4 regions of the Oryzibacillus soli genome follow, and region 1 is predicted to be linked to each of the others. Evidence: riboswitches for the same ligand, from Rfam matches in the RefSeq annotation. Region 1 holds a riboswitch; each other region holds the start of a gene.
The links. Region 1 has a riboswitch for cyclic di-GMP ahead of ACSEXW_RS10310 (methyl-accepting chemotaxis protein). Riboswitches for the same ligand answer to the same signal wherever they lie in the genome.
Positions count from the first base shown of each region.

Region 2: it holds a riboswitch for cyclic di-GMP, as region 1 does, so the genes downstream of both, ACSEXW_RS11825 (hypothetical protein) here and ACSEXW_RS10310 (methyl-accepting chemotaxis protein) in region 1, are expected to answer to the same signal.
Region 3: it holds a riboswitch for cyclic di-GMP, as region 1 does, so the genes downstream of both, ACSEXW_RS12625 (putative bifunctional diguanylate cyclase/phosphodiesterase) here and ACSEXW_RS10310 (methyl-accepting chemotaxis protein) in region 1, are expected to answer to the same signal.
Region 4: it holds a riboswitch for cyclic di-GMP, as region 1 does, so the genes downstream of both, ACSEXW_RS03940 (hypothetical protein) here and ACSEXW_RS10310 (methyl-accepting chemotaxis protein) in region 1, are expected to answer to the same signal.

Region 1 is NZ_JBPPGJ010000006.1:209,340-214,851, reverse strand. Features, by position in the region: gene ACSEXW_RS10320 (sensor histidine kinase) at 1-1,594, opposite strand, end outside; gene ACSEXW_RS10315 (hypothetical protein) at 1,808-3,085, opposite strand; cyclic di-GMP riboswitch class I at 3,341-3,425, shown strand; gene ACSEXW_RS10310 (methyl-accepting chemotaxis protein) at 3,552-5,138, shown strand; gene ACSEXW_RS10305 (glycoside hydrolase family 43 protein) at 5,201-5,512, opposite strand, start outside.
Region 2 is NZ_JBPPGJ010000007.1:253,961-259,472, reverse strand. Features, by position in the region: gene ACSEXW_RS11835 (ABC transporter ATP-binding protein) at 1-575, opposite strand, end outside; gene ACSEXW_RS11830 (uracil-DNA glycosylase) at 705-1,271, shown strand; cyclic di-GMP riboswitch class I at 1,349-1,439, shown strand; gene ACSEXW_RS11825 (hypothetical protein) at 1,504-1,740, shown strand; gene ACSEXW_RS11820 (DegV family protein) at 1,821-2,675, opposite strand; gene pyrE (orotate phosphoribosyltransferase) at 3,278-3,919, opposite strand; gene pyrF (orotidine-5'-phosphate decarboxylase) at 3,921-4,661, opposite strand; gene carB (carbamoyl-phosphate synthase large subunit) at 4,674-5,512, opposite strand, start outside.
Region 3 is NZ_JBPPGJ010000008.1:134,163-139,674, forward strand. Features, by position in the region: gene ACSEXW_RS12615 (cation:proton antiporter) at 1-936, shown strand, start outside; gene ACSEXW_RS12620 (LacI family DNA-binding transcriptional regulator) at 1,012-2,064, shown strand; cyclic di-GMP riboswitch class I at 2,144-2,234, shown strand; gene ACSEXW_RS12625 (putative bifunctional diguanylate cyclase/phosphodiesterase) at 2,632-3,807, shown strand; gene ACSEXW_RS12630 (DNA-3-methyladenine glycosylase) at 3,779-4,369, opposite strand; gene nifB (nitrogenase cofactor biosynthesis protein NifB) at 4,700-5,512, shown strand, end outside.
Region 4 is NZ_JBPPGJ010000002.1:437,111-442,622, reverse strand. Features, by position in the region: gene ACSEXW_RS03950 (hypothetical protein) at 1-232, shown strand, start outside; gene uvsE (UV DNA damage repair endonuclease UvsE) at 385-1,383, shown strand; cyclic di-GMP riboswitch class I at 1,470-1,560, shown strand; gene ACSEXW_RS03940 (hypothetical protein) at 1,636-1,851, shown strand; gene ACSEXW_RS03935 (electron transfer flavoprotein subunit beta/FixA family protein) at 2,395-3,234, shown strand; gene ACSEXW_RS03930 (electron transfer flavoprotein subunit alpha/FixB family protein) at 3,273-4,346, shown strand; gene ACSEXW_RS03925 (FAD-dependent oxidoreductase) at 4,349-5,512, shown strand, end outside.

The DNA.
Region 1 (5,512 bases):
TTTCTTCTTTATCTAAGGCATTCTGCAGCTCCCGAAGCTCCCGCTCCTCCATCCCCGCCCCATCGTCGCCGACGGTGACCGACAACCGGTCACCGTCACCCATGGGCAGAATCCGGACCCGGATGGTGCCTCCCTCTACCCGGCCTTCGATACCATGGACGATGGCATTCTCCACCAGGGGCTGGATGAGCAGCTTGGGCACGGGCACGGCGGCACAGGCCTCCGGGCATTCGATGGACCAGACCAGCCGCAGCCCAAGCCGCATCTTCATGATCTGGAGATACCGCTCGATATGCTCCAGCTCCTCTTGAAGCGTCACCCACTCCCGCCGTTCGGGACTGCTGATGACATACCGGAAGATATGGGACATGGCGATGACCAGATCCGCCAGCTCCTCCTCTCCCTTCTCCGACAAGGACCAATAGAAGGCCTCCAGCGTATTGTACAGAAAATGGGGGTTGATCTGGGCCTGTAGCGCCTTCAGCTCCGTCCGGCTCCGGACCAGCTCCTTCTCATAGACCAGCCGGATCAGTTCATTAATGTTGTCCACCATCTGGTTGTAGGTGTTGTTCAGCTCCCGGAGCTCCAACGTGCGTGAATCCGAGAGATGAGGCTTCAGGACGCCGTCCCGGGCTCCACGCATGGTCTTGATCAGCCGAAGGATCGGCCTGGTTATCAGTCCCGATAGCCAGTAGGAGAGGAACAGGAACAGTACGAACCCGATGGCGCCGGAGACCAGGATGGCGGTGCGGAGCACGGAGATCCCCTTGGTCACTTCCCGTAGAGGCGTCAGGATCAAGAGCGTCCAGCCGGTTTCTACGGACTTATGGCGGACGGCCATATATTCCCCGTCCTGCAGCAGCACCGTCGGACCCGAGGATTGGAGGAGTCCCGGCGGCAGGCCGGGACCGGGCAGGTCGGAGGTGATGGGGATGCCCTCTGGATCCGTCAGGATCATGGTCTCCAGCCCCTGGCCGTCCGCATCCATGGCTTCCCGGAGATGGAAGGTGCTCCGGTCCATGCTGATCAGGAGGTATCCGCCGGAAGAGAACCACCGGTCCACCAAGCTGATCCGGCGCAAGGCCAGAACGCTGTCCGGTTCACGTGGATCCAATCCCAGCCAGAGCAGACGTCCCTTCTGCTCCTCCGCCTTGCGAATCCACTGAACCTCGACCCGGCCATCCAGACTCAGCTCGTCCAGCGGGAACAATCGCCGATAATCGGCCGTATAGAGCTCGATCCGGTTGATGCCCTTGGAATAGGTCTGGTACCGGCTCACCGTCCGGGCAAGGCTCTGCCTCTCCGTGAAGCCGGGAGGACGGCTGTTCAGATGGTCCAAGAGCAGCTCCTGGACGTAGCTGTCCGTCATGATCTGGGCGGTCAGGGTGTCCATCTGGCCGATTACCGCATCCAGCCGGCCACCCGCTTGAACCGCTGTCTGCTGGATGTGCTTGGCAGCGCTCGCTTTCAACAAACCTGACACGCTATGGTACATATTGATTCCGAAGATGAATAGCACGGCCGCCATCACCAGGATGAACCCGAATAGGATCTGGTTGCGGAGCGTGTTAAAGGGCCTGAGCCGGGAAAGCATGGACGGGGCCTCCTTCATGAGCGTTGCTGCGATTCAGCCGCCTGAGACTGTGCTTCGCCGTGGGGACTGGACATGGTGGGAGGAAGCGTGCTTGCCTACAGTGTAATCGATTGCATCCCGTTCTGCCAATGGGAACCTTCGCAAGCCGAACAGAAGAAGCCCCCGGCATCCACATCTGAAGTGGTGCCGGAGGCTTCCAGGCAGGTTCATGTCTTATTCCCGCCGGGCGGCCTCCCCGCCCGGATAGAGCGTGGAGCTGTAGAGCCGCTTCGGCTGTGGCAGTGGAGCTCCGGAAGCGGCGGCCGACAGGTCAAAGAATCGGCTCGCATAGATCGCCGCGCGGTCATCGGTATAGATGATCACCTGCTCCGTGCCGCTCCCGAACAGGTCCGCATGCACGGCATACCCTTCCGTCCGGAGCTCCGCCACGGCGTTCAGATGGCCGTCGTACAAGGTCGGATAGACCCCCCCGCCCCGGCGGAAGGCCAGGATGTAGTCAGGCGAGCCCTCGCTCCAGCCTGACAACGTATCGATGATGGTCAGCCAACCGTCCGTGGTGCGGTCTTCCTTCCACAGCTCCCGCCCTTCCGCATCCAGCAGGAACAGGGCGTCCTTTCCCTTCAGACCCTTGCCGTCGTCCTCCCGGACCAGCCGGTCGAGGCCGGCCACCTGCAGGCCCGGCAGCTCCGGCCGGAACCGTCCCAGAGCAATGTGCTGCGATTCCACAGAGCCGTCGTACCGCCACAGCTCCTTCCCGACGGCGTCATACATGACGGTGACGCTACCGCCGATTACCAGCTCCGGTGCTCCGTCCCCGTTCACGTCACCGATCCAGATGCAGTCGGCATGATCCTCCAGCTCCTTGCAGCTCCACAGCGGCCGGCCCTGATGGTCCAAGAGATCGTACCCCGCCATCACCTCGTCGAAGCCGTCTCCGTTCAGATCGTATACCCAAGGGAAATGTCCCGGGTTGCCTTCATGGGTCCACAGCAGGTTGAAGTCCCGGTCCATAGCCCACAAGCGGCGGTACCGGTCCTTCAGAATCAGGTCCGAGGCCCGCTCTCCCCCAGTCAGATTCGCGATGATGATGCAGTCGTGGGCCTCCGGATCCGGCAGGTCGCAGACCTTCTTCACCGAGCCGTCCTGTCCGTTCAGGATATGCAGCCGGCCGTCCATCACGCACAGGACCTCCAGCCGGCCGTCACCGTCGATATCATAGATCTGGGCCGGATAATCCGAGCCCTGGCTCCCCGCGCCCGGGTCCGGCCTGCCGGTCTGCCATAAGAGACGCCCCTGCAGGTCATAAGCCGTCAGACATTGAACCTGGTGGGGAATATAGCGGACGTCCTGCCGGTTGTCCGGCTGGACCAGCAGGATTTCCATCCGACCGTCGCCGTTCAGATCGCCGAGCAGCATTTTGCACCGGGGCCCTGCCGCCCGAATGTCCAGATCTGCAAGATGTACCACTTCTTCCGTTCTTCTGGTTCCCATATCGTGCCTCCCTCCGGTCTATCCCGGATGAGTCCGCCGGGGCGGCTAGCCGCCTTCCCCCGCGTCTGACTTCAGGATAGGGCTCAGCGGCTTCACGGGCAATCGGATTTTCTTGACGGTGCCGGAAATCCGTTAGGAGGATCTTGCCCGGCTTGCACATTCTTGGCTCAATGGGGGATTTTCCCTGATGATAGGGACGAGATTTCGTGGTATTATGTCGATTAAACTCGCATTTTGTCACATTTGTGACATCTTCATTTGTAGAGGCAAAATTGCCGAAAGGCAATGACGCAAAGCTTCGGGCCTGCGGCGGTGACGCTATGGCAGCCGGGCTGCCAAGTGGGCACGTTCGGACTGCCCGTTGTTTTCGGGCGGTCTTTTTTGGTGTATGCGGAAGGGGGCCGGCTGCCTGAATGATCATCAACAACGGGAGCACCAAAACCAATGAGATGATGGGGGTTCAACCATGAATATGTTACGAAATTTCAATGTCAGGGTAAAAATCAATCTGCTGATTATCGTAGGCCTTGTCTGCCTGCTGGCCACAGGCATCCTCGGATACATAGGAATGTCCAAGATGAATGATGCCTCCAACAGCATGTATGAAGAGAATCTCCTGCCCAATCAGACCTTGAATACGATCCAAACGAACGTCACCAAGCAGGAGTCCTATCTGTATGAGCTGATGGTCAACATGGATGAAAAGAAGAATGTGGAGCTGCTCCAGCGTTTTCAGGATCTGTCCGGCCAGAACGACAAGCTGTTGAGCGAATACCAGAAGACCAGACTGGATTCCTACGAAGCGGATACTGTCGCCAAATATACCGCGCTTACGCCGAACTACCGCAAGGTCCGGCAGGAGGCCCTGGACCTTGCCCTGCTGAACCGGAATGACGAGGCCTATGAGCTTTACCTGGAGAAGGTCGTTCCCCTTCGGGATGAGCGGCATAAGCTGCTGCAGGCGCTGATTGATTACAATATCAAATCGGCGGATATCATCAATCAGACCAATGCGGATGACTTCGCGGATTCCCGCAATCTGACGATCGGCATCATCGCAGCCGCCGCTCTGGCCAGCCTGGCGTTGGGCCTCGTGATTGCCCGGTCGATATCGGCTCCCTTGAATCAGGTGCTCCGCGTGCTGGGCAAAGTGGCCGAAGGCGATTTGCGGGAGACGGTGGAGCTGGACTCGAAGGATGAGATCGGGCGATTGGCCGCGGCACTCAACCGTACGATGGGTACGCTGCACCTGACCATAACCGGCATCCTCCAGCAGGCCGAAAGCGTATCGGCGGCCGCCCAGCAGATCTCCGCCGGCTCGGAGGAAATCTCCAGCGGCAGCAACAGTCAAGCGCAGGACGCCCAAACGATCAACGAGCTGTTCAAGGAGCTCTCCATTGCCATCAACTCCGTGGCGGAGAGTGCGGAGGACGCGTCCGGCCTCTCTCAGAGAACGTTGAATCTGGCCCAGGAAGGGGGCCAAGTGGTCCGCCATTCCATTGAGGGCATGGCTCAGATCAACCGTCAAATGGGACTCTTAGCCGAAGACTCCCGCAAGATCGGGGACATCATCGATGTCATCGACGATATCGCCGATCAGACGAACCTGCTGGCGCTGAATGCGGCCATCGAGGCCGCCCGCGCCGGGGAGCAGGGCAGAGGCTTCGCCGTGGTAGCGGATGAAGTGCGCAAGCTGGCGGAACGGAGCAGCGAAGCGACCAAACAGATCTCCGCCATCATCAAGGGGATGCAGGAAAACACCCGTCACAGCGTCAAGGCCGTCGAAGGCGGCACCGCCGCCTCCGAAAAGACGGGAGAAGCCTTCGACGGCATCATGGGCGTGGTGAACGAAACGGCTCAGAAGGTTTCCGAAATCGCCGCCGCTTGCGAGCAGCAGGCCGCTCAAGCTACGGATGTGATGCGGTCCGTGGAGAGTATCTCCGCTGGAACGGAAGAGGCCTCCGCGGGCTGCGAGGAAATGGCCTCAACCTCCCAATCCTTGGCCCAAATGGCCGTAGCACTTCATACGCAGGTTGCCAAGTTCAAGCTGTAGGGCTTGGGGAACGAGAGGGGGGCCGATAAGTCGTCAGACGACTTATCGGCCCCCCTTCTATTTTAGTAGATCCGGAAGGAATCGAAGTCCGCCCAGCCACCGGGCGCGCCGTCCGCCGACGGCAGACAGAACAGTCCCAGCTTGGCGCCGGTCCAGCCGCCGACCTCCGCTGTGAAGGGGGCGCCGACCGGTTGGAAGGCGGTCCCATCCACACTGTAGAAGAAGGTGCACAGCGCCCCCTCCTCCACCCGGACCATCAGGTGCACACAGCGGTCTGTGCCGATGCCGTCCAGACGCACCACTTCCCGGACCGTCTCCACAGGGGCTTCACCGGTCCCGTCCCCTAAGGCGAAGACCAGCTTGGCGCCGTCCGG
Region 2 (5,512 bases), on a different contig from region 1:
AGCGACGGGCGGTGGGCAATCGCTTTGGCGATGGCCACCCGCTGCTGCTCGCCGCCGGACAGCTCGAAGGGACGGTGATGCATCCGTCCGGACAATCCGACGAGACTGAGACAATGGCGGACCCGCTCCTTCCATTGGTTCCTCGGCACCCCGGCCATCCGCAAGGAGAGCTCGACGTTCTCATAAGCGGACAAGAGCGGCAGCAAGGCATAGGATTGAAAAATAAAGCCGATCTCCCTGCGGCGGATCTCCGTCCTCTGCTCATCCGTCCATTCATGGAACGGATGGCCCTTGAACCATATGGTTCCGCGGTCAGGCTGATCGAGCCCTCCGATCAGATTCAGCAGCGTCGTCTTGCCGGAGCCGGATCTTCCCCGCAGCATGACCAGGCTGTTAGGGTGTAGGGTCATATCGATGCCCTTCAACACCTGAATGCGTCGGCCGGCGGTTTGGAAGCCGCGTTCGACCCCGCTAACTGTCAACAGAGGCTCCGTTTCTGACGGTTCAGCTCCTGGGGCGGCTCCGTCCGCACGGGCGGCGGGCGTTTTTTTTGGGAAGCTGGGCCATATCCCCATCCGTTCACTCTCCCTCTATCTGTCTCCTATACGATTAATAGACGTATCCAGCTGGAATTAAGTTACAAGAATGTCCAAAGATTTTTCTTCAATGGGGAATAGTAGAAAAAAACAAGAGGAGGAATCCGTATGGAACCGTTCGTACCCTCCGTCTGGCCGGAAGCGTTGGTCCCGGCTGCGGCCGAAGGCTGTGTCCGCTGCGCGCTGGCCGCACAGCGGAAGAGAATCATCTGGGGAGAGGGCAATCCGGAGGCACCGGTATACATCCTGCTGGACAACCCCGGGGCCAGAGAGACTCCGGAGGGCGAGGCCTTTGTGTGCGGAACCCGGCAAACGCTGCAGCAAGCCGCGCACGAAACCGGCTTCCGGCAGTCGGACCTGTTCGTCACTTATCTGCTGAAGTGCCGGCCTGTCCGCGCTTATGATAAAGAAACGGCAAGAGCCTCCTGCCTGCCGTATCTCGAGGATCAATTGGCCGCACGGAAGCCCAAATTGCTGTTCTGTATGGGGAATGTGGCGCTTCGCGCTTATTGCGGGGATACAGAGGCGGAGGTAAAGGGTCTGCGCGGGAAGCTTCATGAGATCGGCAGTCAGACCGTTGCCGTGACATATCATCCGCTTGCGGTCCGGAGACGTCCCAATTTGTATCCCCTTTTTCTGCAGGATTGGCAGTTGGTTAAGCTATTTTTGGAATGATTCGACAAAAAGTGGGAGTTAAGACTCATGTATAGCAGGAAATCGGATGCTATTCTTGAACTATATTGATGGATCGTTCAGGAAAAAGGCAACCTGAGCCGAAAGGTTCAGGGCGCAAAGCCACGGGTCTAAAGCACTAACCAGTGCCAAGATAGCCGGGTTACCCTTACGGTGCTGCGGACAGCGCCCCTAAGGGCAGCGACCGATTACACCGACAGGGGGAGCCACTGGAATGACCGAGCAACAGCTGATGGATGAAATGTTGGAATTGAAGAAAGAGAAGCACACCCTCACCATGGAGCTTATCGGCGGATGCGAGCACTGTGTCCGGATCTCTTCGAACCACGATTTTAAGACGCCGATTTATTGCGGCCGCTTCACCGGCCCGCTTCACCCCACTTGCTTGGATGTGAAGACTTGTCTGGCTTGCGGGGAATATAGGAAGAACATGCTGAAGATTCCGTCGTGATCGTTTCTCATGGAAGAAGCCTCCCCCTACTCACCATCTGATGAGTAGGGGGAGGCTTCTTCTGTTCCGGAGTGACGGGCTTACTGCTTCATCATCAGCAGGATCCCCACGGTCCCCGGTCCGCAGTGGCTGGAGATTACGCAGCCTGCATCGGTGACGATAACATTCGCGGAGCCGAGCTCCTGCTCCAGCCGCTCCTTCAGCCATTGCGCCGTATCCGGGGCCATGGAGTGGGTGACGAACACCCGGGTCCGGTCGATCCGGTCCCGATGCTCCAGCGCCCGGTCAAGCAGACCGGCGGCCGCCTTATCCATCCGGCCGCGAAGCTTCTCTGCCACGATCATCCGGCCGTCCGTCACCTTGATCACCGGATGGATGCGGAGCAGACTCCCGATGAACAATTGAGTGCCGCTGCACCTTCCACCCTTGTGCAGATAATCCAAGGTATCGATGACGAACTCCGCCTCCACCCGGGCAGTGTCTTCCCGAAGCCGGGCGGCCAGCTCCACGGCGGACGTCATGCCTTGGCGCACATAATCGGCGGCCTTCAGAACCGTCAAGCCGATGCCTGTGGAGAGATTACGGGAGTCGACCACCTGGACGGCGCCCTCCGGGAATTCCGCTGCGGCGATGCAGGCATTCTGGTACGTAGACGATAATTCCGATGAGATGCTGATATAAACGACGGAACAGCCGCTTGCAACCGCGGGCTGGAACACCTCGACAAAATCCGCCGGTGACGGCGCAGAGGTCCGGGGCAAGGAGCCCAGCTCCGCCACCCGGTCGTACAGCTGCCCGGTCGTAAGGTCTCTTCCGTCCCGGTAGGTGCGATCGTCGAACACCACATAAAGCGGAATGATCCGGATCCCATTCGCTTCGATCAGCTCCGGGGTCAAGTCGCAGGTGCTGTCCGCCATGATCTGTATGGTTGACATGTTACCTTCTCCTTCTGGATGAATATGCATGATTTCGTAGATAGCCATTGTAAGGAAATCATCCGACCCCTCCATTATAACGGCGCCATGTCAGCTTTGGGAAGACAAGCAGCGGCAAAATCTGGTCGAAGACGCAAGATGCCCCTAGAACTCCCCCTATCAGAGCCGGAGGTCCCCATATCGGGTATGAACCCGTCGAGGAATAGGTAACGGTTGCCAGAAGCGCTATTTGCCCGTTTGGAGGCATATTCACCTACTAACGGATGCTACAGCGCTTATATATGGGATGAGGATGGTCTGATCCCGCTTATTAAGCCAATAGCGCTCTACAGAACCGTTAGCCATCCAGACCTGCCTCGACAGGTAAAATAGCACCGCTCAGAACCGTTAGAAGAAGGTTGCGAGCGTCACAGGTATCGCAAAAGCGAACGCGTAAACGAACGCAAGCGCGATCGCTACTGCAACCACTACCGCACCCAACAACAAGCAAGCCGTATGCGAGCAGTAAACTGCTGGCCTGCGCCAAAGGCTTGCCCGATCGACCAATAAAAATAAAAAGCCCGCCACCATCCACGGTGACAGGCTTTCCTAGAAACAGATGCTTATTTGCCGAACGCCAGCGGGTCCTTCCGCCAGGACTGGAGGAGCTCCACGTCCTGCTCGCGGATACGGCCCAGCTTGACGGCCGTCTCGATGAGCGCGGAATAGTTGGACAGCGTGTGCAAGGGCATATTCCGCTCGCGGAACGCGGCCTCCGCCTGCTCCAGCTGGTAGGTGAAGATAGCCAGCACGCCCAGGGCATGTCCGCCGGCTTCGTTCACGGCCAGCGCTGCCTTCAGGGAGCTTCCGCCGGTGGAGATCAGGTCCTCGATAACCACGGTCTTGGCACCAGGCTTCAGAATTCCCTCGATCTGGTTCTGCTTGCCGTGGCCCTTAGCCTTGTCGCGGATGTAGATCATGGGCAGATTCAGCTTGTCCGCCACCCAGGCGGCATGGGGGATGCCCGCCGTTGCCGTGCCCGCGATCACCTCGGCATCCGGGTGAAGCTCGCGCACCAGAGCGGCGAAGCCCTCTGCGATCAGATTGCGGATCTCCGGGAACGACATGGTCAGCCGGTTGTCGCAATAGATCGGCGAGATGATGCCGGAGGTCCAGGTGAACGGCTGCTCCGGACGGAGTGCTACCGCTTCGATCTTAAGCAGCGCTTCGGCCACCTGTCCGGCCAATTGATCCAGCTTGCTCATCTTACGCATTCAGCTCCTCGAGTATGGATTCCAGGGCGGTACGGGGGTCGGCAGCCGCCGTAATGGGCCGTCCGATCACCACATAGTCCGTCCCCTGGGCAAAAGCATCCCGCGGCGTCATCACGCGGGTCTGATCCCCCTGCTCGGCTCCGGCGGGGCGGATGCCCGGCGTCACCGTGGCGAAGCCCGCGCCGAGCGCGGACTTGATGGCCGTGACCTCCAGCGGGGAGGCTACGACACCGTCCAGCCCGGCCGACTTCGCCAGGCCGGCGTACCGGAGCACCGTATCCTCGACGGTGCCGGGAATACCGAGCTCATCGTTCATCATAGCCTGACCGGTACTGGTCAGCTGGGTGACGGCGATGAGCATGGGCCTTGCCAGCGTGCCGCCGCTCCGGCCTGCGGCACGCTCCACCCCCTCGCGCGCGGCCAGCATGGCGGCGCGCCCGGCAGCCGCGTGGACGTTGAACATGTCCACGCCCAAGCGGGCGATGCTCTCCGCTCCGCCGGCTACCGTGTTGGGGATGTCATGCAGCTTCAGGTCCAGGAATACCTTGTACCCCTGGTCCTTCAGGCCGCGGACGAAGTCCGGACCCGCGGCGTAGAACAGCTGCATGCCCACCTTCATATAACACGGGATCCCCCGGAGAGCCTCCAACAGCCCCCGGGCCTGCTCCGCGTCCGGGAAATCCAGGGCCACCATGATGCGGCCCGCCATATCCGTACGTGTGATTCCGGCCATTCCGGCGCCTCCTTAGCTCAGAACCGCGTTGGCTGGCATAGGGCTGGAGGAGAAGTTGATCGCTTCCAGCGTATGCAGCAGTGCGCGGACCGTATCCAGGGAGGTCATACAGACGACGCCGTTCTCCACCGCTTCACGGCGGATCCGGAAGCCGTCGCGCTCCGGCGTCTTGCCCTTGGTCAAGGTGTTGACCACGAAGTGGGCTTCGCCGTTGCGGATCAGATCCAGAATGTTCGGGGAACCCTCGGACAGCTTGTTGACCCGCTTCACGCGGATGCCCGCATCCTCGAAGGCTTGGGCGGTGCCGCCGGTAGCCACGATCTCGTAGCCCATCTTGTAGAAGCCGCGGACGATGTCGATGGCTTCCGGCTTATCCTTGTCGGCGACGGTCACGATGAGTGCGCCGGTCGGAGGAATTTTCATGCCCGAGCCAACCAGGCCCTTGTATAGCGCCTTCGCGAAGTTGATATCCCGGCCCATGACTTCGCCGGTGGATTTCATTTCCGGCCCCAGGGTGGTGTCGACGCGGCGCAGCTTGGCGAAGGAGAACACCGGCACCTTGACGGAGACGAATTCGTCCTCCGGCCACAGGCCTTCCGAGTAGCCCAGCTCAGCCAGCTTCTGCCCCATGATGACCCGGGTGGCCACATTGGCCATCGGAATCTTGGTAACCTTGGAGAGGAACGGCACCGTACGGGAGGACCGCGGATTCACCTCGATGACGTACACCTGCTCCTTATAGATGACGAACTGGATGTTGACCAGACCGACCACGTTCAAGCCTTTGGCGATGCGGATGGTAATGTCCACGATCTCCTGCTTCAGTGCGTCGGACAGAGATTGCGGCGGAT
Region 3 (5,512 bases), on a different contig from region 1:
CACTTCCTGCTGGACCTGGGCTGGTCCTATGCCATGCTCCTGGGAGCCGTCATCTCCTCCACAGATCCGGCTACCCTGATCCCGGTCTTCAAGCAGGTAAAGATTCTTCCGAAGGTCCGGGAGACGGTAGAGAGCGAATCGGCCTTCAATGATGCCACCGGTTCCATCCTGACCTTCTCGATCCTGGCCGTTATTATCGGCACCTCGGAGGTGACCCTGGCCTCCGGCGTCCTCGATTTCCTGAAGACGGCGCTGGGTGGCGTAGCGGTGGGGGCGGCCGTCGGTTTTGGCGTCTCCTATCTGGTGGGCCACTCCCGGTTCGGGGAGCTGAAGGACTATGCGGCCATCGCCATGCTGATGACCTCGCTTGGCGCCTATCTGCTTGGGGACATACTCCACGTAAGCGGCTTTATGGCCACCTTCGTGGCGGGGCTCATCTGGGGCAACGCCAAGCTGTTCAAGCTGGATATGACCGACAAGCATCACGAGATGGAGCATGTGGCGGAGAACGTCACGGTCATTATGCGGATGCTGATCTTCATCCTGTTGGGCAGCCAGGTCGACTTCGGCGTCATCTATGAGTACCTGCTGCCGAGCGTGGCGGTTATTCTGATCTTCATGCTGGTGGCCCGGCCCATCACGGTCCTTCTCTGTGCCCTGCCCGACCGCAAAGCCAAGTGGAGGCGCAATGAGCTGGTCTTCATGTTCTGGGTCCGGGAAACCGGGGTCATTCCCGCCGCATTGTCCGGCATGATAGCAGGCACGGGCATCCAGCACGCGGATGTGATCGCTTCAGTCACGTTTATGGCCGTACTCCTGACGATTCTGATCCAAGCCAGCACCACCGGTATTGTGGCCCGCAAGCTGGGGCTGGAGATTGCAGAAAAGGACAAGCCGCCGGGCGGCAAAGCTCCTGTACTGCCGGCAAAATCATAGACAGGGACCTCCCTTGGGAGGTCCTTTTTGCCGTTTCTTTTGATAAAATAAGGGGAGGAAAGGTGGAGGGAACGGATGCCGCTCAAGAAGGAGATCACACTGAAGACCATTGCGGACGAGCTGGGGCTGACGGTCCATACGGTATCGAAGGCGCTGCGGGGACTGCCGGGCATGTCGGAGTCCACTCGGCGGGAGGTGTTCCGTACGGCGAGGAGTCTGGGTTATTGGTCCAAGGCGCTGTCGGACGGGCTGGCCGCGGAACGAATTCCGATGGCTTCAGGCAAGCCGCGGCGGTTCGCGCTGCTCATCATGAATGACAGCCGGCTGTTCCGGCTGCAGTCCGAGGGACTGGAGCGCAGGCTCCATGAGCTGGGCCATGCCGCCCAGAACCTGCTGTTCCCCGGCTGGTGCCGAAGGGAGGAGGAGCTGCTGGAATGGGCGGAGCGTGCGGGCCTCCTGCATATGGACGGTCTGTTCCTGGGCCCGGCTATCCCGGAGTGGGTGGAGACGGCGTTCTTGAAGCTGTCCGTACCCGTAGTGATTATTAATTATCCGCCGGTCGAAGCGGCGGTGGACAGCGTGATCTGGGATGTTCAGCACGCCGTTCACATCAGTGTGGATGCCTTATACAAGCAGGGGCACCGGAGCATCCTGTATGCGGGGGATACCGTGAAGTTCCGCGGGTTCCGTCTCCGGTGGGAGGCCTTCTTGAATGCCTCCGCCCGTCTGGGGCTGTCTCTGAACCCCGGCGAACATCTGACGGAAGGGACGGAGGACAGGGGACGCTGGATGGGGCGGCTGAAGACGAGGCTTGCCAGCGGCAGATATACGGCGGTGATCGGTGGAGTCAGCGGCGAAGCGGAGTGGATTTTTGGAGCTGCGGCGGCCTTGGGGCTGTCCGTTCCGGAGGAGCTCTCTGTGGTGGGGATTGAGGATTGGGAAGTCCTGCACCGGCCCGGGCTGTCCCGACCGGTGCTGCTCATCGACGAATCGGGGGAACGGGCGGCGGAGCTGATGCTCCGCAGACTGGCGAATCCGTTGTCTCCTTACGAGCATGTACGGCTGCTCGGACCCTTTGTACCGGGAGAAACCATGGGACCAGCTAAATCCGAAAAAAAGGAACTCTAGGAGAAGCTGTAAAAAAACGGTGGACATAATTCGACAGATATGGTATAAAAGAACTATATAAAATGTGAATATTATGCAAAGACGTTCAAGGCAAACCTTGTGAAAGCAAGGGACGCAAAGCTACAGGGGCTTCACGGTCAGGGATGACCGCATGCCAGCCAGTTGCCGCTTTAAGGATGGAGGAAACCTTAGAGCAAGGTTTCTTTTTTTTGTGCCTGGAGCCGGTGCTGGATTGGCAACGAGGAGGTTCGCTCTTTGGGTCTTAAGACTCATGACCGCCCGCTGTACAGGCTGACGGACAGCATGGCGGATCCGGATTCGCAGGGAAGCGGCATGTCGTGATTTGGGAAGCGCATACACTTGGAGCGGGTTAGATCTTCCTGCTCTCCGCGGCTTACGAGCAGGAATCGCTGCAGAAGGAGATCAGGGACGGTCTGCTTCAGCGGATCTACACCCTGTATTCGGCGAAGAAGGCCGGCCGCAACTGGACAATCCTCACCGAGTATGTGGCCTAACGATGGATGAGTCATGTAGATACACAAGAACGAAGACACAAGAAGGGTGAGCATGGAAATGAACCGTCCCCAAGTTTCTGTTGAGGCGAAATACCGCTTTTTGTATGATCATGCACCGGTTTCGATTCTCTTATTGGATCAGGAGGGAGAAATTGCGGAGGCCAACCCCGAGGCGGAGAAGCTCTTCGAATTGCCGGCAGACGGGCTGGTGTCCCGGTCCATCCGCGATCTGGTGGCCCCTGTAGGCGAATGGGGCCGATCGGCAGATTGGCCGGAGGATGAAGCAGGGACGCCGCTTCTCCAGGGCTGCTTCGAGATCCTGGCAGGGCCAAGGAAGAAGAGGGTGGTGGCGAAGTCGGAATGGATGCCCCATCCGAAGGGCAGAAGCCAATATGCAGTTCTGGTAGAGATGGCCGACTGGGCGGTCCCCGCGAAGGAGCGGGAAGCTATGCGCCGGTTCGATTCGGCGGTGGAGGAGGCTCTACGGAATCAGGAGTTCCGGCTTCATTACCAGCCGCAGGTGGACATCCGGACGGGCCAGATCGTCGGCGCCGAGGCGCTGATCCGGTGGCAGCATCCCGAGCGGGGGTTGGTGCCTCCGGTGGAGTTCATCCCCTTGGCGGAGCGCTCGGGGGCTATTCGGACGATCGGCTATTGGGTGCTGGAGACGGCCTGCCGGCAATTGCAGCAATGGGAGGAGCAGGGGCTTCCTCCGATCCGGCTGTCCATCAATCTGTCCGCCAGCCAGATCTCGGACCTTCAGTTTACCGACCGGCTGAAGCGGATGCTGGAGGAGACCCGGCTGGCTCCGGGAAGGCTGTGTCTCGAAATTACGGAGACGGCCGCCATGCGAAGCGAAAGGGATTCCTCCCGGCTCAGCCGGGAGATGGCGGAGCTGGGAGTCGGCCTGGCCATCGACGACTTCGGTATGGAATACTCCTCCTTGTCGCTGCTCCGCAAGCTGGACGCCGATCTGATCAAGATCGACCGGACCTTCGTTAAGGATATGCTGCACGTGACCCGGGACCGGACCATCGTGCAGAGCGTCATCGCCTTGTCCCATGGCTTGGGCAAGCGGGTGATCGCGGAGGGCGTGGAAGAGGGCCTCCAATGGGAGAGCTTGCTGGAGCTGGGCTGCGATGAGATTCAGGGGTACTATATCAGCCGTCCGGTAGAGCCTGAACCGTTCATGCTTCTGTTCAGCGGAAGCCGGGTGATGGGGGCATAGTGCGGCCGGGGGCCGCTGCGAAACGCCAGGGCAGCTCCTTGCCCTTGCTGATGCCGATGCGGGTTGTGGCTTGGAAGGGCAGCGCTTCTCCCGCCTCCAGCCGCAGCTCCGTGCGGGAGGGATCACACACATCGAAGCCGTTCAAGGCCAAATCCACAGCCAGTGCCTGGGTCAGCTTGCCGGGACCGTCCATCAGGCGGGCCTCCGGAATGCGAGGTCGATTGGAGCGGATCCATTCCAGCCCCGACACGGGTACGGCAGCCCGCAGCAGCACCGCGCCGGGCACGCCGTCCGGTTCCGTGACGATGTTCATGCAATGGTGCATCCCGTAGGAAAAGTAGACATAAAGAATGCCCGGTGGACCGAACATCAGCCGGTTGCGGGGGGTGACGCCCCTTGCCGCATGGCTGGCCGGATCGCCGCTTCCCTTGTAAGCCTCCGTCTCCACAATCACCGCCTCGGCCTCTATCCCATCCTGACGCCGGATCAGCTTGCAGCCGATCAGAGCCTGCGCCACCTCCACCGTATCTCTTTCGAAGAAGTCTCTCTGCAATCTAGCCACGTCTCAACCCTCCGTATCCTTATCCTATCCGCATTATAAGGTCCGCGGGTCCATAATCCAAATCCGGACGGCCGGGCACGAATCCAATCCGCATTGAGAATGATTCCTAACCAATCAAGCGAAAAGTTGTATGCGTTTCAGAACAAATTTGAAAACGATTTACGTCACTTATATGTAATATAACATGACATTAGATGTGTCAGAATGTTTACAATGCTGGTTTTGATAGGTAAAAGCGTTGACCTTCCAGGCGGATCAGGAGTAATATGGGTCTAACAAAGCAAGGGCAGCACAGATATGTGATGAAACATAACACAAGGAGGTGGTTGAATGGAACCGAACCATTCCAGACATCCCTGCTATGACGAAGATGCCCACCACTTCTTCGCAAGAATGCACGTGGCTGTGGCACCCGGCTGCAACATCCGCTGCAACTACTGTAACCGCAAGTACGATTGCGTGAGCGAGAGCCGGCCCGGAGTCGTAAGCAAGGTGCTGAGCCCCGAAGAAGCGGTCCGCAAGGTGGAGACGACCCTCCAGACCTTGCCGCAGCTTACCGTAATCGGCGTGGCGGGGCCGGGCGATCCGCTGGCGAATCCGGAAGCAACCTTCGAAACCTTCCGTCTCTTGAACGGCAAGGTTCCCGGACTCCACCTCTGCTTGAGCACCAACGGCCTTCGGCTGGCGGAATTCGCAGACCGGATCGCCGAGCTCTCCATCCGGCATGTGACGGTCACCGTGAATGCCGTGGATCCCCGGATCGGCGAGAAGATCTACGGCTGGGTGGCGGACGGCGGCAAGGTATACCGGGGGCTGGAGGCGTCGGAGCTGCTTCTGGAACGTCAGCTGAAGGGCATCCGCATGATGGCGGAGAGAGGGATTGCCATCAAGGTGAACTCGGTGCTGATCCCCGGGGTCAACGACTGCCACCTGGAAGAGGTGACGGCCCGGGTGAAGGAGCTGGGCGCATTCACCCACAACATCATGCCGCTGATCCTGTCGCCGGGCAGCCCCTACGAGAAGGAAGGCGTCAAGGAGCCGAAGCCTTCCATGGTCCTGAAGGCGCAGGAAGCCAGCTCCAGGCTGCTTCCGGTCATGCGGCACTGCCGGCAGTGCCGGGCGGACGCGGTGGGACTTCTGGGA
Region 4 (5,512 bases), on a different contig from region 1:
CTTTCGGGTTTTTCCGGCCGGCCAGAAGGTCATCGCCTATTCTCCGGATAACAAGGCGATCGCCATCGTGAAGATTCTGGCGTCCATCGCGGAGATCAACTTCCAAGGGGAGGAGATTACCCAAGTAGAGATGGAGCTGATCCGGCTGCTGACGGAGGAGGAGGCCCGCATTCAGACCGCTCTGGCTCACGAGATGTTCTTCGGAGAGCACGAAGCGGGCGGAGCCGTTTGATGCAGCAGGGGGCTGCGGCGGAATGAAGGCCATCTATGGCCTTCATCTCCCAAGCACCCCATGTCCCGCACGGAGAGGAAGGCTGCCGGAGAATGAAACGGCGGGAACCCGGGTACGGTATAACGGACTATACTGCGCGGGAGGCAAAAAGTGTGATCGTACGATTCGGTTACGTAGCCATGTCCACCTCCGTAAGCAACGCTTCTCCGTCCAAAACGATGACCGCCACCAGCTTCGCCAAGCTGGAGGACCGGGAGGCCGCCATCCGTAAGCTGGAACGCCTGGCCTCCGAGAACATCCGCAACACGCTGCGGCTGCTTCGCCATAACCGGGCCCACGACATCCGCCTGTACCGGTTCTCCTCCAAGCTGATCCCGCTGGCCGGCCACGAGCTTCTGAACGGCTGGGATCCGATGCCCGCCTTGGCGGATGACTTCGCCGAGCTGGGGGAATATGTCCGGCAGCACCGGATGCGGACAAGCTTCCATCCCGACCACTTTACCGTGCTGTCGACGCCCCGTGCGGAGGTGCTGAAGTCCTCCATGGCCGACCTGGAGCGGCACCACGCCATGCTAACGGCCATGGGCCTGAACGGAAGCGCCAAGTGCAACATCCACATCGGAGGCACCTACGGCGACAAAAAGAAGGCCCGGGACCGCTTCATCCGGCACTTCGAAGAGCTGCGTCCGGAGGTTCGGGGCCGCATTACCCTGGAGAACGACGATAAGACCTTCACAGCTCTCGAGACCCTGGAGGTCTGCGAGGAAGTGGGGGCGCCGATGGTGCTGGATCTTCACCATCATATGGTGAACCATACCGGAGAGGATGCCGCGGAGCTGTGGCCGAGGATCGGCAAGACCTGGGAGGGCGCCGGAACGGATCCGGAGGCTTCCGTCGGTCTCCCCGCCCTTCCGCCCAAGATCCATGTCTCCAGCCCGAAGAACGACAAGGATGTCCGGGCCCATGCGGATTATGTGGAGGCCGCTCCGCTGGCCGGCTTCCTACGGGCCGTCGCCCCCATGACGCCCGCTCTGGATGTGATGATCGAGGCGAAGATGAAGGACGGAGCCTTGTTCAAGCTGATGGAGGAGCTGCCCGGCCTGGAAGGAGTAAGGCGATTGGATCAGGCCAGTGTGGAAATTGAGACTTAAGACTCAATTTTTCCGACATTTGGAATTACCCTTTGACAAAATCTGCGAGTCACGGTATCGTTAACTTAATACCAACGAACCATTTCCACTGAAAAAGGCAAACCTGCCGAAAGGCAGCGACGCAAAGCCGCGGGTCTAAGGTCTCCGAACGGGGACCACGACAGCCGGGCCGCCAAAGGGATGCCCTCCTCCGGGAAGCACCCGGGGGTTCTTTTTTTTCCTGTGGAAAGGAAGAGAGGAGATCGCGCAACAATGGGGGCTATGCTGGCCAAATCGTATATGTCGCTCCAGCGGCAGACGAAGCTTCAGAGCAATGTGCAGGAATTGGGTGAAATGTTGGGCAGTCGGCAAGTGGCCGAAAGCATCCTGGCGAACATGCTGGGACTGGAATCGGTGGAGCTTCAGGACCTGATGCAGCATCTCGGAACGATCTACACTCATCAGCAATTCCGGACCGGAGCACTCTAGGTCGAAACCGCCTGCATGCTGACAGGAATCATATGGTTATTAAGAACCCGTCATTGCTGGCGGGTTTTTCATTTTATTGGGTGTAGGTGGGACCGTATTCCAGAAACTGTGTAAATCAAAATGCCGGCACTGTACTAGTGAAATAATTCACGAATGGAAAAGGCAGCATGGGGTGGCTCCAGTCAGAAGTCCATAGCAGTAAGCATAGGGCCAGATGGGGCTTGCATGCCGAACTGGTGAACAAATCTATCCATCCGCACCCATATCAGGAGTAGAAAGGGGTTAAAATAGCGCTTTCTTATGAATTTATGTCAAAAGTTTGACAGCTGATAAGCAAAATGGGGGTCTGCAACAAATGAATTTATTCACAATGTAGGAATTGTGTTCAGGCTGTGGAATTCGTGGAATATGGTGATAGCGGGGGAGATACAGCACTAGCGAAATTCTAACACAGATTTATGAAAGCGCTATCATTTCTAATGTAAAAATCATTATAAAGTCCGCCGCTTACTCCCGGTTCCGGCGGAACAACGAAAAACGGAGGTGCTTCACTTGCTGCATGTAGTTGTTTGTGTCAAGCAGGTGCCCGACAGCAGGGAAATCCGGATCGATCCGAAGAACAACACGCTGATCCGGCAGGGCGTTCCCAGCATCGTCAATTTTTATGACATGCACGGCTTGGAGGAGGCGCTGCGGCTGAAGGATCAGTTCGGGGCCCGGGTGACCGTAGTGACCATGGGCCCTCCGCCGGCGGAGAAGGGATTGAAGGAATGCATCTCCCTCGGGGCGGATGAGGCGGTGCTGGTTACCGACCGGGGCTTCGCCGGTGCGGATACGCTGGCCACCTCCTACGTGCTGGGCTTGGCGATCCGGAAGATCGGAGAGGTCTGGGGCCCCGTAGACATGGTGTTCTGCGGGAAGCAGACGCTGGACGGAGATACGGGGCAGGTTGGTCCCGGAGTGGCGTGCCGCTTGAACATGGACCAGCTGACGTATGTATGCAAGGTGGCGGACGTCAACCCGGAGACCCGGCGGGTCCGGGTTCACCGGCAGATGGAGGACGGCGTAGAGGTGACGGAGACCTCCATGCCGGTGCTGCTGACGGCGCTGAAGGAGCTGAACAAGATCCGGCGGGCCACGCTCCCCGGCATGATCCGGGCGGCGAGATACAAGGCGGCGGTCTGGACGGCGGCGGATTTCCCCGAGCTGGATAAGACGAAGATCGGTCTGAAGGGCTCCCCAACCATCGTGGGCAAGACCTGGGTGCCGGAGCTGAAGAAGGCCAACACCGTACGGGTGGAGGGCGCCACCGCACAGGAGCTTGCAACGGATCTGGCCGGCAAGCTGTGGGCGGAGGAGCTGCCGAAGCGGCTGGGCTGGTAAGCGGCATGGATAACGGGAGATAAGAGGAGGGGCATGCGATGAGTGAAGAACGGTTGGAGACGGCGGCACCGGATTGGTCGGCATACCGCGGCGTCATGATCGTAGTGGAGCACCGGCGGGGAACGGCCAAGAAGGTATCCTGGCAGCTCCTGGGGGAAGGGCGGAAGCTGGCCGATAAGCTGGAGGCGCCGCTTCTGGCGCTGGTGATCGGGCACCAGGCGGAGCATCTGGCCCAGGAGGCCATCGCTTACGGAGCGGACCGGGTCTATCTGGTGGAGGCGCCGGAGCTGCTGGATTACCGGACCCGGCCCTATAGCGAGATCTGCCTCAAGGTATTCCGTGAGGTGAAGCCGGAGATCGTCCTGTACGGAGCGACGGCGACGGGAAGAGACCTGGCGGGGGCCATCGTGACCCACCTGCCCACGGGTCTGACGGCAGACTGCACGGAGCTGGACGTGGAGCCACATCCCTCACGGCTCCTGATGGCGAGCCGACCAGCTTTTTCCGAGAAGATGATGGCGACGATCCTGTGCAAGCAGTACCGGCCCCAGATGGCCACGGCCCGGGCGGGCGTGTTCCAGGCGCTGCCCAAGGCACCGGAGCGGACCGGCGAGATCGTCCGGATGACGGAGACCTTCGAGGAGGCGTCCATCGCGGCCAAGGTCCTTGACTTCATCGAGGAAGTGAGCCACGTGAACCTGGAGGAGGCGGAGGTCATCGTCGCCGGAGGCCGGGGCATGGGCGGACTGGAGGCGTTCGCCATGCTCCGGGAGCTTGCGGATGCGCTGGGCGGAGAGGTCGGGGCAACCCGTGCGGCGGTGGATGCCGGCTGGGTGGGCCACGAGCGGCAGATCGGGCAGACGGGGCATACGGTGAGGCCGAAGCTGTTTTTTGCGGTGGGGATCTCGGGAGCGGTGCAGCATACGGTGGGCATGCAGAGCTCGGACATCATCGTCTCCATCAATAAGGACCCGGAGGCGCCGATCTTCCAGATCTCCCACTACGCCATCGTAGGAGATCTGTTCCAGGTGGTGCCGGCCATAACGGCCGAGATTAAAGCGCGGCGGGGCGGCTTGTCCATGCTGGAGACCGCAGCAGCGGGAGGGGTATAACCATGAATGAGAAATTCGATGCGGTCGTCGTCGGCGCAGGCCCTGCGGGCAGTGCGGCGGCGCTGACGCTGGCCCGTGCGGGGCTGAAGGTCATCCTGCTGGAGCGGGGCGAATACCCGGGCGCCAAGAACGTCTTCGGCGGCGTCCTCTACCGCCAGCAGATCGAGGAGCTGGTGCCGGATTTCCTGTCGGAGAAGAATCCGCCTATCGAGCGGTATATCGTGGAGCAGCGCATGTGGATGATGGGCAAGGACTCCTCCACGATGCTGAGCCACCGGAATGCGGCTTACAGCAGCCCATATAACTGCTTCACCGGCCTGCGGGCCAAGTTCGACCAATGGTTCGCAGAGAAGGCGGTAGCGGCAGGCGCACTGCCGGTCTACGAAACCTGCGCGGTCGACGTGATCCGGGAAGGCGACCGGGTGGTGGGCGTGCGGACGGACCGGGAGGACGGCGATATCTACGCCGATGTGGTCATCATCGCCGACGGGGTCAACTCCCTCCTAGGCAAAGCCATGGGCGTGCACCGGGAATGGAATCCGGACGAGGTATCTCTGGCCGTGAAGGAGATCATCATGCTCCCGAAGGAGAAGATCGAGGACCGCTTCGGGGTGGAGGGGGACGAAGGCGTCACCGTGGAGTTTATGGGCGAGACCTCCAAGGGGATGGCTGGCATGGGCTTCATGTACACGAATAAGGAATCGATCTCGCTCGGCATCGGCGTCATGGTCGGCCACCTGCGGGAGAAGAAGGTGAAGCCTCACGAGCTTCTGGACGAGGTGAAGAAGCATCCGTCCATCCGCAAGCTGATCCAGGGCGGCGAAGTGAAGGAGTATGCGGCGCATCTCATTCCGGAGGGCGGCTTCCACTCTATCCCGCCAATGTCGGGCAGCGGCTGGTGCATTACCGGCGACGCCGCCCAGCTGGTCAACTTCGTGCACCGGGAGGGCACGAACCTGGCCATGGTATCCGGCCGTCTGGCCGCTGAAGCCGTCATCGCCTGCAAGGCGAAGGGGGATTTCAGCGCCGCCGCCATGAAGCAGTACGATCAGGCGATCCGCGCTTCCTTCGTCATGGCGGACCTGAAGAAGTACAAGGGCATGCATAAGCTCCTGAAGGAGCAGGATCCGGAGCTGCTGTTCGAGAGGCTGCCCCGGGCAGTCAAC